3 regions of the Agarivorans litoreus genome follow, and region 1 is predicted to be linked to each of the others. Evidence: predicted binding sites of a transcription regulator. Region 1 holds the regulator's gene; each other region holds the start of a gene.
The links. The regulator NrdR, encoded in region 1, represses ribonucleotide reductase genes. The targets are predictions, from matches to a motif close to AAACACNANATNTNGTGTTT.

Region 1 (3,210 bases):
TGGGCTATGTAGCGCGCCAGATCATTAGGAACCTTTAGCCAAATATTAATCGCACGCGCACTGGGGCTAATGCTTACTACCTCTGCTAAGCCATCAACATGACCACTGACAATATGACCACCAAAGCGATTAGTTGCAAGCATGGCTTTTTCAAGGTTAACCTTGTCACCTTGTTTGCATTTAGCCAGTGAAGTTAAACTTAAAGTCTCAGTAGATACATCGGCGCAAAAGTGCTCATTGCTAAAGTCGACCACGGTTAAACATATACCGTTTACCGCGATGCTATCGCCAAGCCTTACATCCGACATGTCTAAACCAGCGCTAGCGATGTTTAATCGCACGTCACCACTGCGTTTTTCAATGCGAGAAATCTTGCCTAGGGCTTCAATTATTCCAGTAAACATTAATGTGTGCCCTGTGCTTGCGGGATCCAGATAGTTTTAATGTCGGGGCCAATTCGGCGAGTTTCAAGGCATTGCCAAGAATTTAACGCACTCATCGACTGATAGCCCTCTAGCCCCACTAAACTGTGAGCATCGGCTCCCATCAATAAACCGGCTTGGTAACAAATAAGTTGATCAACCAAGTTGGCTTGAATTAGAGCAGCCGCTAGCTTGGCTCCAGCTTCAACCCAGATGTCATTGACTTCCGCTTCAGCTAATTGCTGCATTAATTGCGGCAAAAAGTTTGGCGTGTCTTCAATCACCAGCTGTTTTACGGCTGGCAGTTGCGTTTGTGATTGATGGCCAGCCAACCACAAAGACTCACTATTGTTAAAAATATTAAGGTCTTGAGCTGCTTCTGCGAGGCGTTGTTTGCGGTCAATAATCACCCGCAATGGCTGACGCAGCAGTGTTTCATCAAGTTGCTTTGCAAGGCTGCCTAGCTCATTAAATCTCACGTTTAGGCTGGCATTATCACGAATAACCGTCGTAGCGGTGGACAAAATAGCATGGCTAGCGGCACGCTCTCGTTGCACGTCGCTGCGAGAATGAGCCGAGGTAATCCACTTGCTTTCGCCATTGGCCAAAGCGGTTTTAGCGTCGATAGAACCCGCAAGTTTCAAGCGAACAAAGGGACGTTTACGCTCAACGCGGCTCAAAAATCCGGGGTTAAGCGCACGCGCTGACTGCTCCATTAGACCAGTACGAACCTTAATACCAGCCTCTTCAAGGTGCTTAATACCGCGCCCAGCTACCTGTGGATTAGGGTCAACCATAGCAATCACTACTTCAGCCACTTGTTGCTCAACTAACATTGAGGCGCAAGCGGGCGTTCTGCCTACATGGCTGCAGGGCTCAAGGGTGACATAACAAGTCGCCCCTAAGAGGCTAAAGCCTCGTTGCTTAGCATCTGCAGCGGCATTCACTTCGGCGTGCCCTTCGCCGGCTTTACGGTGAAAACCTTCACCAATAATCTGACCGTCTTTTACCAACACACAACCCACATTAGGATTGGGTGCCGTGGTATATCTTCCGCGCTTGGCAAGAGCAATGGCCTTTGCCATGAACTGGCAATCTTGAACGCTAAAACTCACTTACTTTTCCAACTTAGCAATTTCGTCACTAAATTCTTTGATATCTTCAAAGGAGTGATAAACCGAAGCAAAACGCACGTAGGCCACTTTATCTAGGCCAATCAACTGTTCCATAACAATCTTGCCGATGAACTTAGTAGCAACTTCGCGTTCGCCAGTCGCCCGCAGCTGCGACTTAATTTTGTTAACTGCTTGCTCTACTTGGTCAACGCTTACTGGGCGTTTTTCCAGCGCGCGCATCATACCAGCACGCATTTTCTCTTCGTTAAAGGGTTCTCTAATGCCGTTGCCTTTAATCACTCTTGGCATCACCAACTCAGCTACTTCAAAAGAGGTGAAGCGCTCATGGCACTCTAAGCATTCACGACGCCTTCTTACTTGGTGGCCATCGGCAACCAAACGCGAGTCAATAACCTTAGTTTCATGAGCAGAACAAAATGGACAATGCATGGGCGATCCCTTATTCGAGTATCCGGCAATTTTATCTGCTAAACCGTCAGAGGTACAGGTTAGCTAAAGCGTAACTATCGAAAATGCCCACAATTCCTTTATTTAGATAAGGTCTTGTCCATAGAGAATGGTGCCAACTTAGTAAAGGAAGAAATAATGAGAATTAGCTCTCAGTTTAACCACTGAAGCAAATACTTAATGTTTAGCCCTTAGCTTGTTAACAGTCTGATTAGATTCAAGTTAAGCTTGTTATTTAAGCAAATTGCGTTTGCGTAGTAACCAATTACTACCGCTTAGCTTACCGCACAAGTTAGGCTGCACTATAAATGTAAATAACTTGTTAAGGAAAGCATCATGGCGAAGATACTGATTATTGCAGGTGATTTTGTTGAAGATTACGAATTAATGGTGCCATTTCAGGCGCTGCAAATGGTAGGCCACGAAGTTATCGCAACTTGCCCAGAGAAACGCACTGGCGAACAAATTAAAACCGCCATCCATGACTTTGAAGGCGATCAAACCTATACCGAAAAACCAGGGCACAACTTCACCCTCAATGGCAATTTTGCTGACATCGATACCGAGGAGTTTGACGCGCTATTGTTGCCCGGCGGACGTGCCCCGGAATACTTACGCTTAAATGCTAAGGTATTAGAAATAATTCAAGCCTTTGCCGCTAAACAACAGCCGATAGCGGCAATATGCCATGGCGCACAGCTATTAACGGCGGCAGGTATTGCCTCTGGCAGACACATTTCTGCCTACCCGGCTTGTGCGCCTGAAGTGACAGCCGCTGGCGGCGACTATGCCGATATTGCCGTTGACCAAGCCCTTACTGATGGGAACTTGGTCACCGCGCCAGCTTGGCCTGCCCACCCGCAATGGCTAGCGCAATTTAATAAACTATTGGCTTAATACTAAAGTAAAACGGCAAAAGTTGATTTTGTATACCATGATTAGACTTCGGTTTGATCATGGTGGGATTGCCTATGTGTGAAATCTATTCTGGCACTGAAGCGGAATTGTTTGAATTGAAATCTCGGTCGGTACGTTTAGATGGCGTAGTAACCAGTATTCGATTGGAAGCGATATTTTGGCAACTACTGGAGCAAATAGCCGAAGAGGCCAACCTTAGTTTGGCGGGCTTTTTAACACAAATTTACCATGAAGTATTACAGCGAGAAGAAAAGGTAGGTAATTTTACATCTTTACTTAGAGTGGCT
Region 2 (3,210 bases), 2.8 Mb from region 1:
GGCTGCGGTGGCGGCATTTTAGCCGAAAGCATGGCTGTTCGTGGTGCCGACGTTACTGCTATAGATATGGGCAAAGAACAAATTGAAGTCGCCAAGCTACATGCTTTAGAAACCGGTAGCCAACTTAACTACTTACAAACCACCGCAGAAGCGCATGCCGAGTCACATCAAGCGCACTACGATGTAGTAACCTGCATGGAGATGATAGAGCACGTACCGGACCCAGGTTCAGTAATTGCTGCTTGTGCCAGCATGGTAAAACCGGGTGGCAAAGTATTTGTCTCTACCATTAACCGAACGCCAAAAGCCTACCTTTATATGATTCTGGCTGCAGAAAAGTTATTAAAAATTGTACCTGATGGCACTCATCAACATGACAAGTTCATTCGCCCTTCCGAGCTACTAGCTTGGGCCGACCAAAGCAACTTACGTAGCGAAGCCATTAGTGGTGTTCAATTTACCCCTATAATTGAAAGCTTTCGCTTAAGCCGAAACGTAGATGTTAACTATATGGTGCAATTAGCCAAGCCGGAGTAATAATGAACAAGCAAGCAGCGGTGTTATTTGACCTTGATGGTACCTTACTTGATACCGCACCGGATTTGGGTGCAGCAGCGAATAGTGTGCTTGAGCAACACCAACTAAAGCCACTCAGCTTAGCCCAAGCGCGCCAGCTTAGCTCTCACGGTGCTATCGGTCTGCTAAAAGCAGGTTTTGGCAGTAGTTGGGAACAACAGCCACAAGCAGAACTGCGCCAGCAGCTGCTAGATTACTACCAGCAGAACATCTGCCAAGGCACCGATTTTTTCCCCGGTATTAAACAAGCATTACAATGGCTTAACCAAAACGACATCCCTTGGGGGATTATTACTAATAAGCCAGAAGGCTTAAGTAAGCAGTTACTTCGCTTTTTTCCCGAGTTTGAGCAGTCGGCGGTACTAATTGGCGGTGATACACTGCCACAACGTAAACCCGATCCTGCGCCCATGTTACTAGCTTGCGACACCATTAATATTAAGCCTGATCGTTGTTTATATGTAGGCGATGCAGAGCGCGATATTCAAGCAGGCAATAACACCAATATGACTACCCTACTAGCCCTTTGGGGTTATCTGTCTGAGCAGGATCAGTTTGAGCAATGGGCGGCCGATTTACACTGCCAAAAAAGTGAGCATCTCGAACAAACAATAAGCGACTGGCTGGATGATTTGTAAGCAAGTTCAAGTTTTATAAAAATAAATTTTTAAAGTAAAATTTAGCGAAAAAAAACTTGCATTAATGCAAGCTAGTCAGCTTGTAGATACAGCTAGTTAGTGAATACTAACATACTGAAGTTATTTGCAAGTTATACACAATATCTTCAACTTTTCCAAGACTTGCGAAAAAGCCAAAACCTCATTATCTTGTATCGATAAAATTTGAAAACACTATATCTAGTGGCTAAGGAAAAATAGCACTACTAGATAAGCAGTAGCGAAATTAGGATAACAGGGCCACCCCTTCATGAATAAAGATCTTCTGATAACCAAACGCAGCGGTAAACAAGAAGCGATCAACTTAGACAAGATTCACCGAGTGATAACTTGGGCCGCCAAAGGCCTTAAAAATGTCTCGGTATCGCAGGTAGAACTTAAGTCTCATATCCAGTTCTACGATGGCATGGCCACTAAAGACATTCATGAAACCATTATTAAGGCTGCGGCAGATTTAATCTCTCAAGAAACGCCGGATTACCAATTTTTGGCAGCCCGCTTAGCAGTATTCCATTTACGCAAAAAAGCCTATGGTCAATTTGAGCCGCCAAAACTATACGACCACGTAGTAAAACAGTGTGAAGCTGGCCGCTACGACATGCATTTGCTTAAAGACTACAGCCCAGAAGAATTTGCCCAAATGGACGACTTTATCGACCATTGGCGTGATATGGACTTCTCTTACGGCGCAGTTAAGCAACTTGAAGGTAAATACCTAGTACAAAACCGCGTGACTGGTGAGATTTTCGAGAGTGCCCAGTTCTTGTATATTTTGGTAGCAGCATGTTTATTTGCTCACTACGACAAATCGGTGCGCCTTGACTACATCCGTCGCTTCTACGATGCGACGTCTAAATTTAAAATCTCGTTACCTACGCCAATCATGTCGGGCGTACGAACCCCAACTCGCCAGTTCAGCTCTTGTGTATTGATTGAGTGTGGCGACAGCTTAGAATCAATTAACGCCACAGCTTCTTCAATCGTAACTTACGTTTCTCAACGTGCCGGCATTGGTATTAACGCTGGCCGTATTCGCGCCCTAGGCAGTGAAATTCGCGGTGGTGAAGCCTTCCACACTGGTTGTATTCCGTTTTATAAGTATTTCCAAACTGCGGTTAAATGTTGTTCTCAAGGCGGAGTTCGCGGCGGTGCAGCCACTATTTTCTACCCGTTTTGGCACTTAGAAGTAGAATCACTTTTAGTACTCAAAAACAACCGTGGTGTAGACGACAACCGAGTTCGTCACATGGACTACGGTGTGCAGCTTAACAAGCTTATGTACCAACGCTTGGTTAAAGGTGAAAACATCACCTTATTCTCGCCAAGCGATGCGCCTGGGCTTTACGATGCCTTCTTTGAAGACCAAGACAAGTTTGAAAGCTTGTATGTGAAATACGAGCAAGACCCAAGCATCCGTAAACAGCAAATAAAAGCTGTTGATTTGTTCTCGTTGCTAATGCAAGAGCGCGCCTCAACGGGTCGTATCTACATTCAAAACGTAGACCACTGTAATACTCACAGTCCATTTGACCCAGCACAAGCACCGGTTCGCCAATCTAACCTATGTTTAGAAATTGCCTTACCCACTAAGCCGCTACAACACGTACATGATGAAAATGGCGAAATTGCCCTTTGTACTCTTTCGGCCTTTAACTTAGGCGCTATTGAAGACTTAAATGAGTTAGAAGAACTGTCTGACCTTGCTGTTCGTGCTTTAGATAGCCTGCTAGATTATCAAGATTACCCAATCAAAGCCGCTAAGAAAGGCTCTGATGGTCGTCGTACCTTAGGAATAGGTGTTATCAACTACGCCTACTACCTAGCTAAAAATGGCACTAAGTATAGCGATGGCAGTGCCAACAACCTGACTCACCGCACCTTTGAAGCGATTCAATACTGGTTGCTTAAGGCCTCTATGCGCTTAGCCAAAGAGCAAGGCGCTTGCCCAATGTTTAAC
Region 3 (3,210 bases), 910 kb from region 1:
CTTAAACGCTGCTCAAGTAGTTCGAAGAAACGTTGTTCATCACCTTTAGCTTCAATAGCAATACGAGGTAAGTTTAAGCTCACTACACCGAGGTTATTACGACCATCGTGAACATCTTTACCCTCTTCTTGATAGTGACCTAAGAAACTACGACAACCCATAGGTGTTTTAAATGAGCCCGTTACTTCGACAACTTTGTCGTAGTTTAGAATATCTGGGTACATACGTTTTGATGCACACTCTAAAGCTAACTGCTTAATATCGTAACTTGGATCTTCTTTTTTATGGTTTAAACCATCTTTAATAGCAAATACCAGCTTTGGAAATACTGCTGTTTTGGCATTTTTACCTAACCCGGCAATACGGTTCTCTAGGATTGAACGCTGAATTAATCGCGAGGCCCAGCAAGAGCCTAAGCCAAAACCAAAGGTAACAAATGGGGTTTGCCCATTCGCAGTGTGTAGGGTATTTACTTCATACTCTAAAGACTGGAACGCATCATGACACTCTTTTTCAGTTTGCGCTTTAGCGTAAGCTTCGGCGTCGGCTATTTGCCATTTTTTAGCAGTAGCTAAGTGCTTTTCATGGCTTTTAGTGACGTAAGGAGACAAAATCTCGTCGATACGATTAATCGTCGTGCCACCATAAATATGGCTGGCAACCTGAGCGATGATTTGGGCGGTAACTGCAGTTGCTGTTGAAATTGATTTTGGGGTTTCAATTTCAGCGTTACCCATCTTAAATCCACCGGTTAACATACCTTCTAAGTCGATAAGCATGCAGTTAAACATTGGGAAAAACGGTGCGTAATCTAAATCGTGAAAGTGAATTTCGCCAGTTTCGTGGGCTTTAACTACATCTCGCGGAAGTAAATGCGTTTTAGCATAGTGTTTTGCAACAATGCCAGCTAACAGATCGCGTTGAGTTGGAATAACCTTGCTATCTTTATTCGCATTTTCGTTTAGTAACGCTGCGTTGCTTTGTTCAACCAAACCACGGATCTCAGCATTTAACACGCTGCGCTTTTCACGAGCAACGTCGCGGTCGTGTCGATATTCAATGTAAGCACGTGCTAAAGTCTTGTTATCACTTTCCATTAAGTAGTTTTCAACAGATGACTGAATATCGTTGATATCTACTTCAGGTAAGTTCAAAAACTGCTCTGTTACTTGTTGGGCAATTTGTAATGCAACTAGGTTGTCCTTAACACCTAAAGCTTCAGCTGCTTTTAGCACTGCATCAACAATCCGCTTTGCGTCGTAAGGTACACGGCTTCCGTCTCGTTTTATCACGACTGTTTTCACGATTTACGCTCCAATTTCACTCACTCATTAAATAAAAAACTGTGGAACCCGCGCCACTAAAGGCTTCTAACAAAGAAACGCTCAAAAAAGCATCCAATGTGATGGTTATCCATATATTGTGGTTAAGGATTTTAGTTCCCACTAGATATAGTAGTCGAGAGATTTTAAGGATAAAGCAAATACAAATGATCGAGATCAACCGAAGCGTAAAAAGTAAATTTGATCGTGTAAAAATGACCCACAACTCACAGCAAATTTTTAGTGCCTTTCCCACATTGAACTCACGGTTGTTATACGCATCACAAACAAGGATAATAGCGGCTCGTTTCGCTGCTTCTAATTTTAATGACTGAATATTTATTGTTATTAATCAGTACCGTACTGGTTAACAATTTTGTGCTAGTTAAGTTCTTGGGCTTATGCCCATTTATGGGTGTGTCTAGCAAAGTTGAAACTGCTATAGGCATGGCATTAGCAACGACCTTTGTTCTTACACTAGCATCTATGTGTTCCTATCTTGTTGAGCAATATATCTTATTGCCACTAGATATTGTGTACCTGCGTACCATGAGTTTTATTCTAGTGATTGCCGTAGTAGTACAATTTACCGAGATGTTTGTGCAAAAAGCCAGCCCTGCACTACACCGTGTATTAGGCATTTACCTACCGCTTATCACCTCTAACTGTGCAGTATTAGGGGTGGCGCTACTAAACATTAATGAGCAGCATGATCTATTTGAATCAATTATCTATGGTTTTGGTGCAGCAGCGGGTTTCTCACTAGTGTTAATTTTGTTCTCAGCAATGCGTGAACGTCTAGTGGTAGCGGATATCCCACTGCCATTTAAGGGCGCAGCGATCGCCATGATCACAGCGGGGCTAATGTCTTTAGCCTTTGTCGGTTTTACTGGATTAATTAAGTAGTATGTTTAGATGTTAGAAGCACTTATTGCCATCACCCTCCTAGCCTTGGTATTTGGCGGAATACTGGGTTATGCCGCTATTAAATATAAAGTTGAAGGCAACCCAATTGCCGATCAAGTGGAAGCACTACTACCTCAAACACAGTGCGGACAATGTGGACATCCTGGCTGTCGCCCTTATGCGGAAGCCATCGCCAACGGCGAAGCCATAAACAAGTGCCCACCGGGTGGTGAAGAGACAGTAGTAAAGCTTGCTGAGTTACTTGGGGTTGAAGCGATCCCTCTTGATGAGTCAGCCGTAAAAGAAGATGACCGAAAGAAAGTGGCCTATATCGTAGAAGATGCGTGTATCGGTTGTACTAAATGCATTCAAGCTTGTCCTGTGGATGCCATTATGGGTGCAAATAAACATATGCATACCGTTATTACTAAAGAGTGTACCGGATGCGAGCTTTGTGTGGCCCCCTGCCCAACTGATTGTATTGAAATGCGCCCGATACCAACTACCACTAAAAACTGGGATTGGAAATTGAATCAAATTGATGTCGCAATCATCGAGGAACAAAAATAGATGGTGGCGTGGTTAGACAAAATTAAACAAGGTTTCATCTGGAATTATCAAGGTGGGGTTCACCCAGAAACCAATAAGCAGGATATCAACTGTGGTAAGCCTGAAAAAATTGACTTGCCTAACGAGTTAAGCATACCTGTGCAACAGCATATTGGCAGCGCGGGCAAACTACTCGTAAAAGTAGGTGATAAAGTATTACGCGGACAAGCCTTAACCGAATCTCAGTTCTTTCAAGCGCCTCCCGTTCATGCTTCCCTTTCCGGTGAAATCATCGCGATTGAACCAAGAGTTTCTGCGCATGCTTCAGCCATTCCTGAATTAAGTGTCGTTATTCGCGTAGACAAAGAGCAACAAGACGCGCAGTGGCCTCAGCCCTTATCCGATGAAGAATTAAACCCTGAAACGATTTGCC

Region 2: a site for NrdR is predicted at 1,423-1,442, ahead of nrdA (class 1a ribonucleoside-diphosphate reductase subunit alpha). Genes of this name have one in related genera too.
Region 3: a site for NrdR is predicted at 1,441-1,460, ahead of nrdD (anaerobic ribonucleoside-triphosphate reductase). Genes of this name have one in related genera too.

Annotation. Positions count from the first base shown of each region.
Region 1 covers NZ_BLPI01000001.1:935,143-938,352, forward strand. Annotated here, with positions in the region: gene K5L93_RS04335 (riboflavin synthase) at 1-404, opposite strand, end outside; gene ribD (bifunctional diaminohydroxyphosphoribosylaminopyrimidine deaminase/5-amino-6-(5-phosphoribosylamino)uracil reductase RibD) at 404-1,537, opposite strand; gene nrdR (transcriptional regulator NrdR) at 1,538-1,987, opposite strand; gene K5L93_RS04350 (DJ-1/PfpI family protein) at 2,342-2,902, shown strand; gene K5L93_RS04355 (ribbon-helix-helix domain-containing protein) at 2,977-3,210, shown strand, end outside.
Region 2 covers NZ_BLPI01000001.1:3,781,429-3,784,638, reverse strand. Annotated here, with positions in the region: gene ubiG (bifunctional 2-polyprenyl-6-hydroxyphenol methylase/3-demethylubiquinol 3-O-methyltransferase UbiG) at 1-537, shown strand, start outside; gene K5L93_RS17405 (HAD family hydrolase) at 540-1,214, shown strand; gene nrdA (class 1a ribonucleoside-diphosphate reductase subunit alpha) at 1,504-3,210, shown strand, end outside.
Region 3 covers NZ_BLPI01000001.1:24,429-27,638, forward strand. Annotated here, with positions in the region: gene nrdD (anaerobic ribonucleoside-triphosphate reductase) at 1-1,304, opposite strand, end outside; gene rsxA (electron transport complex subunit RsxA) at 1,650-2,228, shown strand; gene rsxB (electron transport complex subunit RsxB) at 2,238-2,798, shown strand; gene rsxC (electron transport complex subunit RsxC) at 2,799-3,210, shown strand, end outside.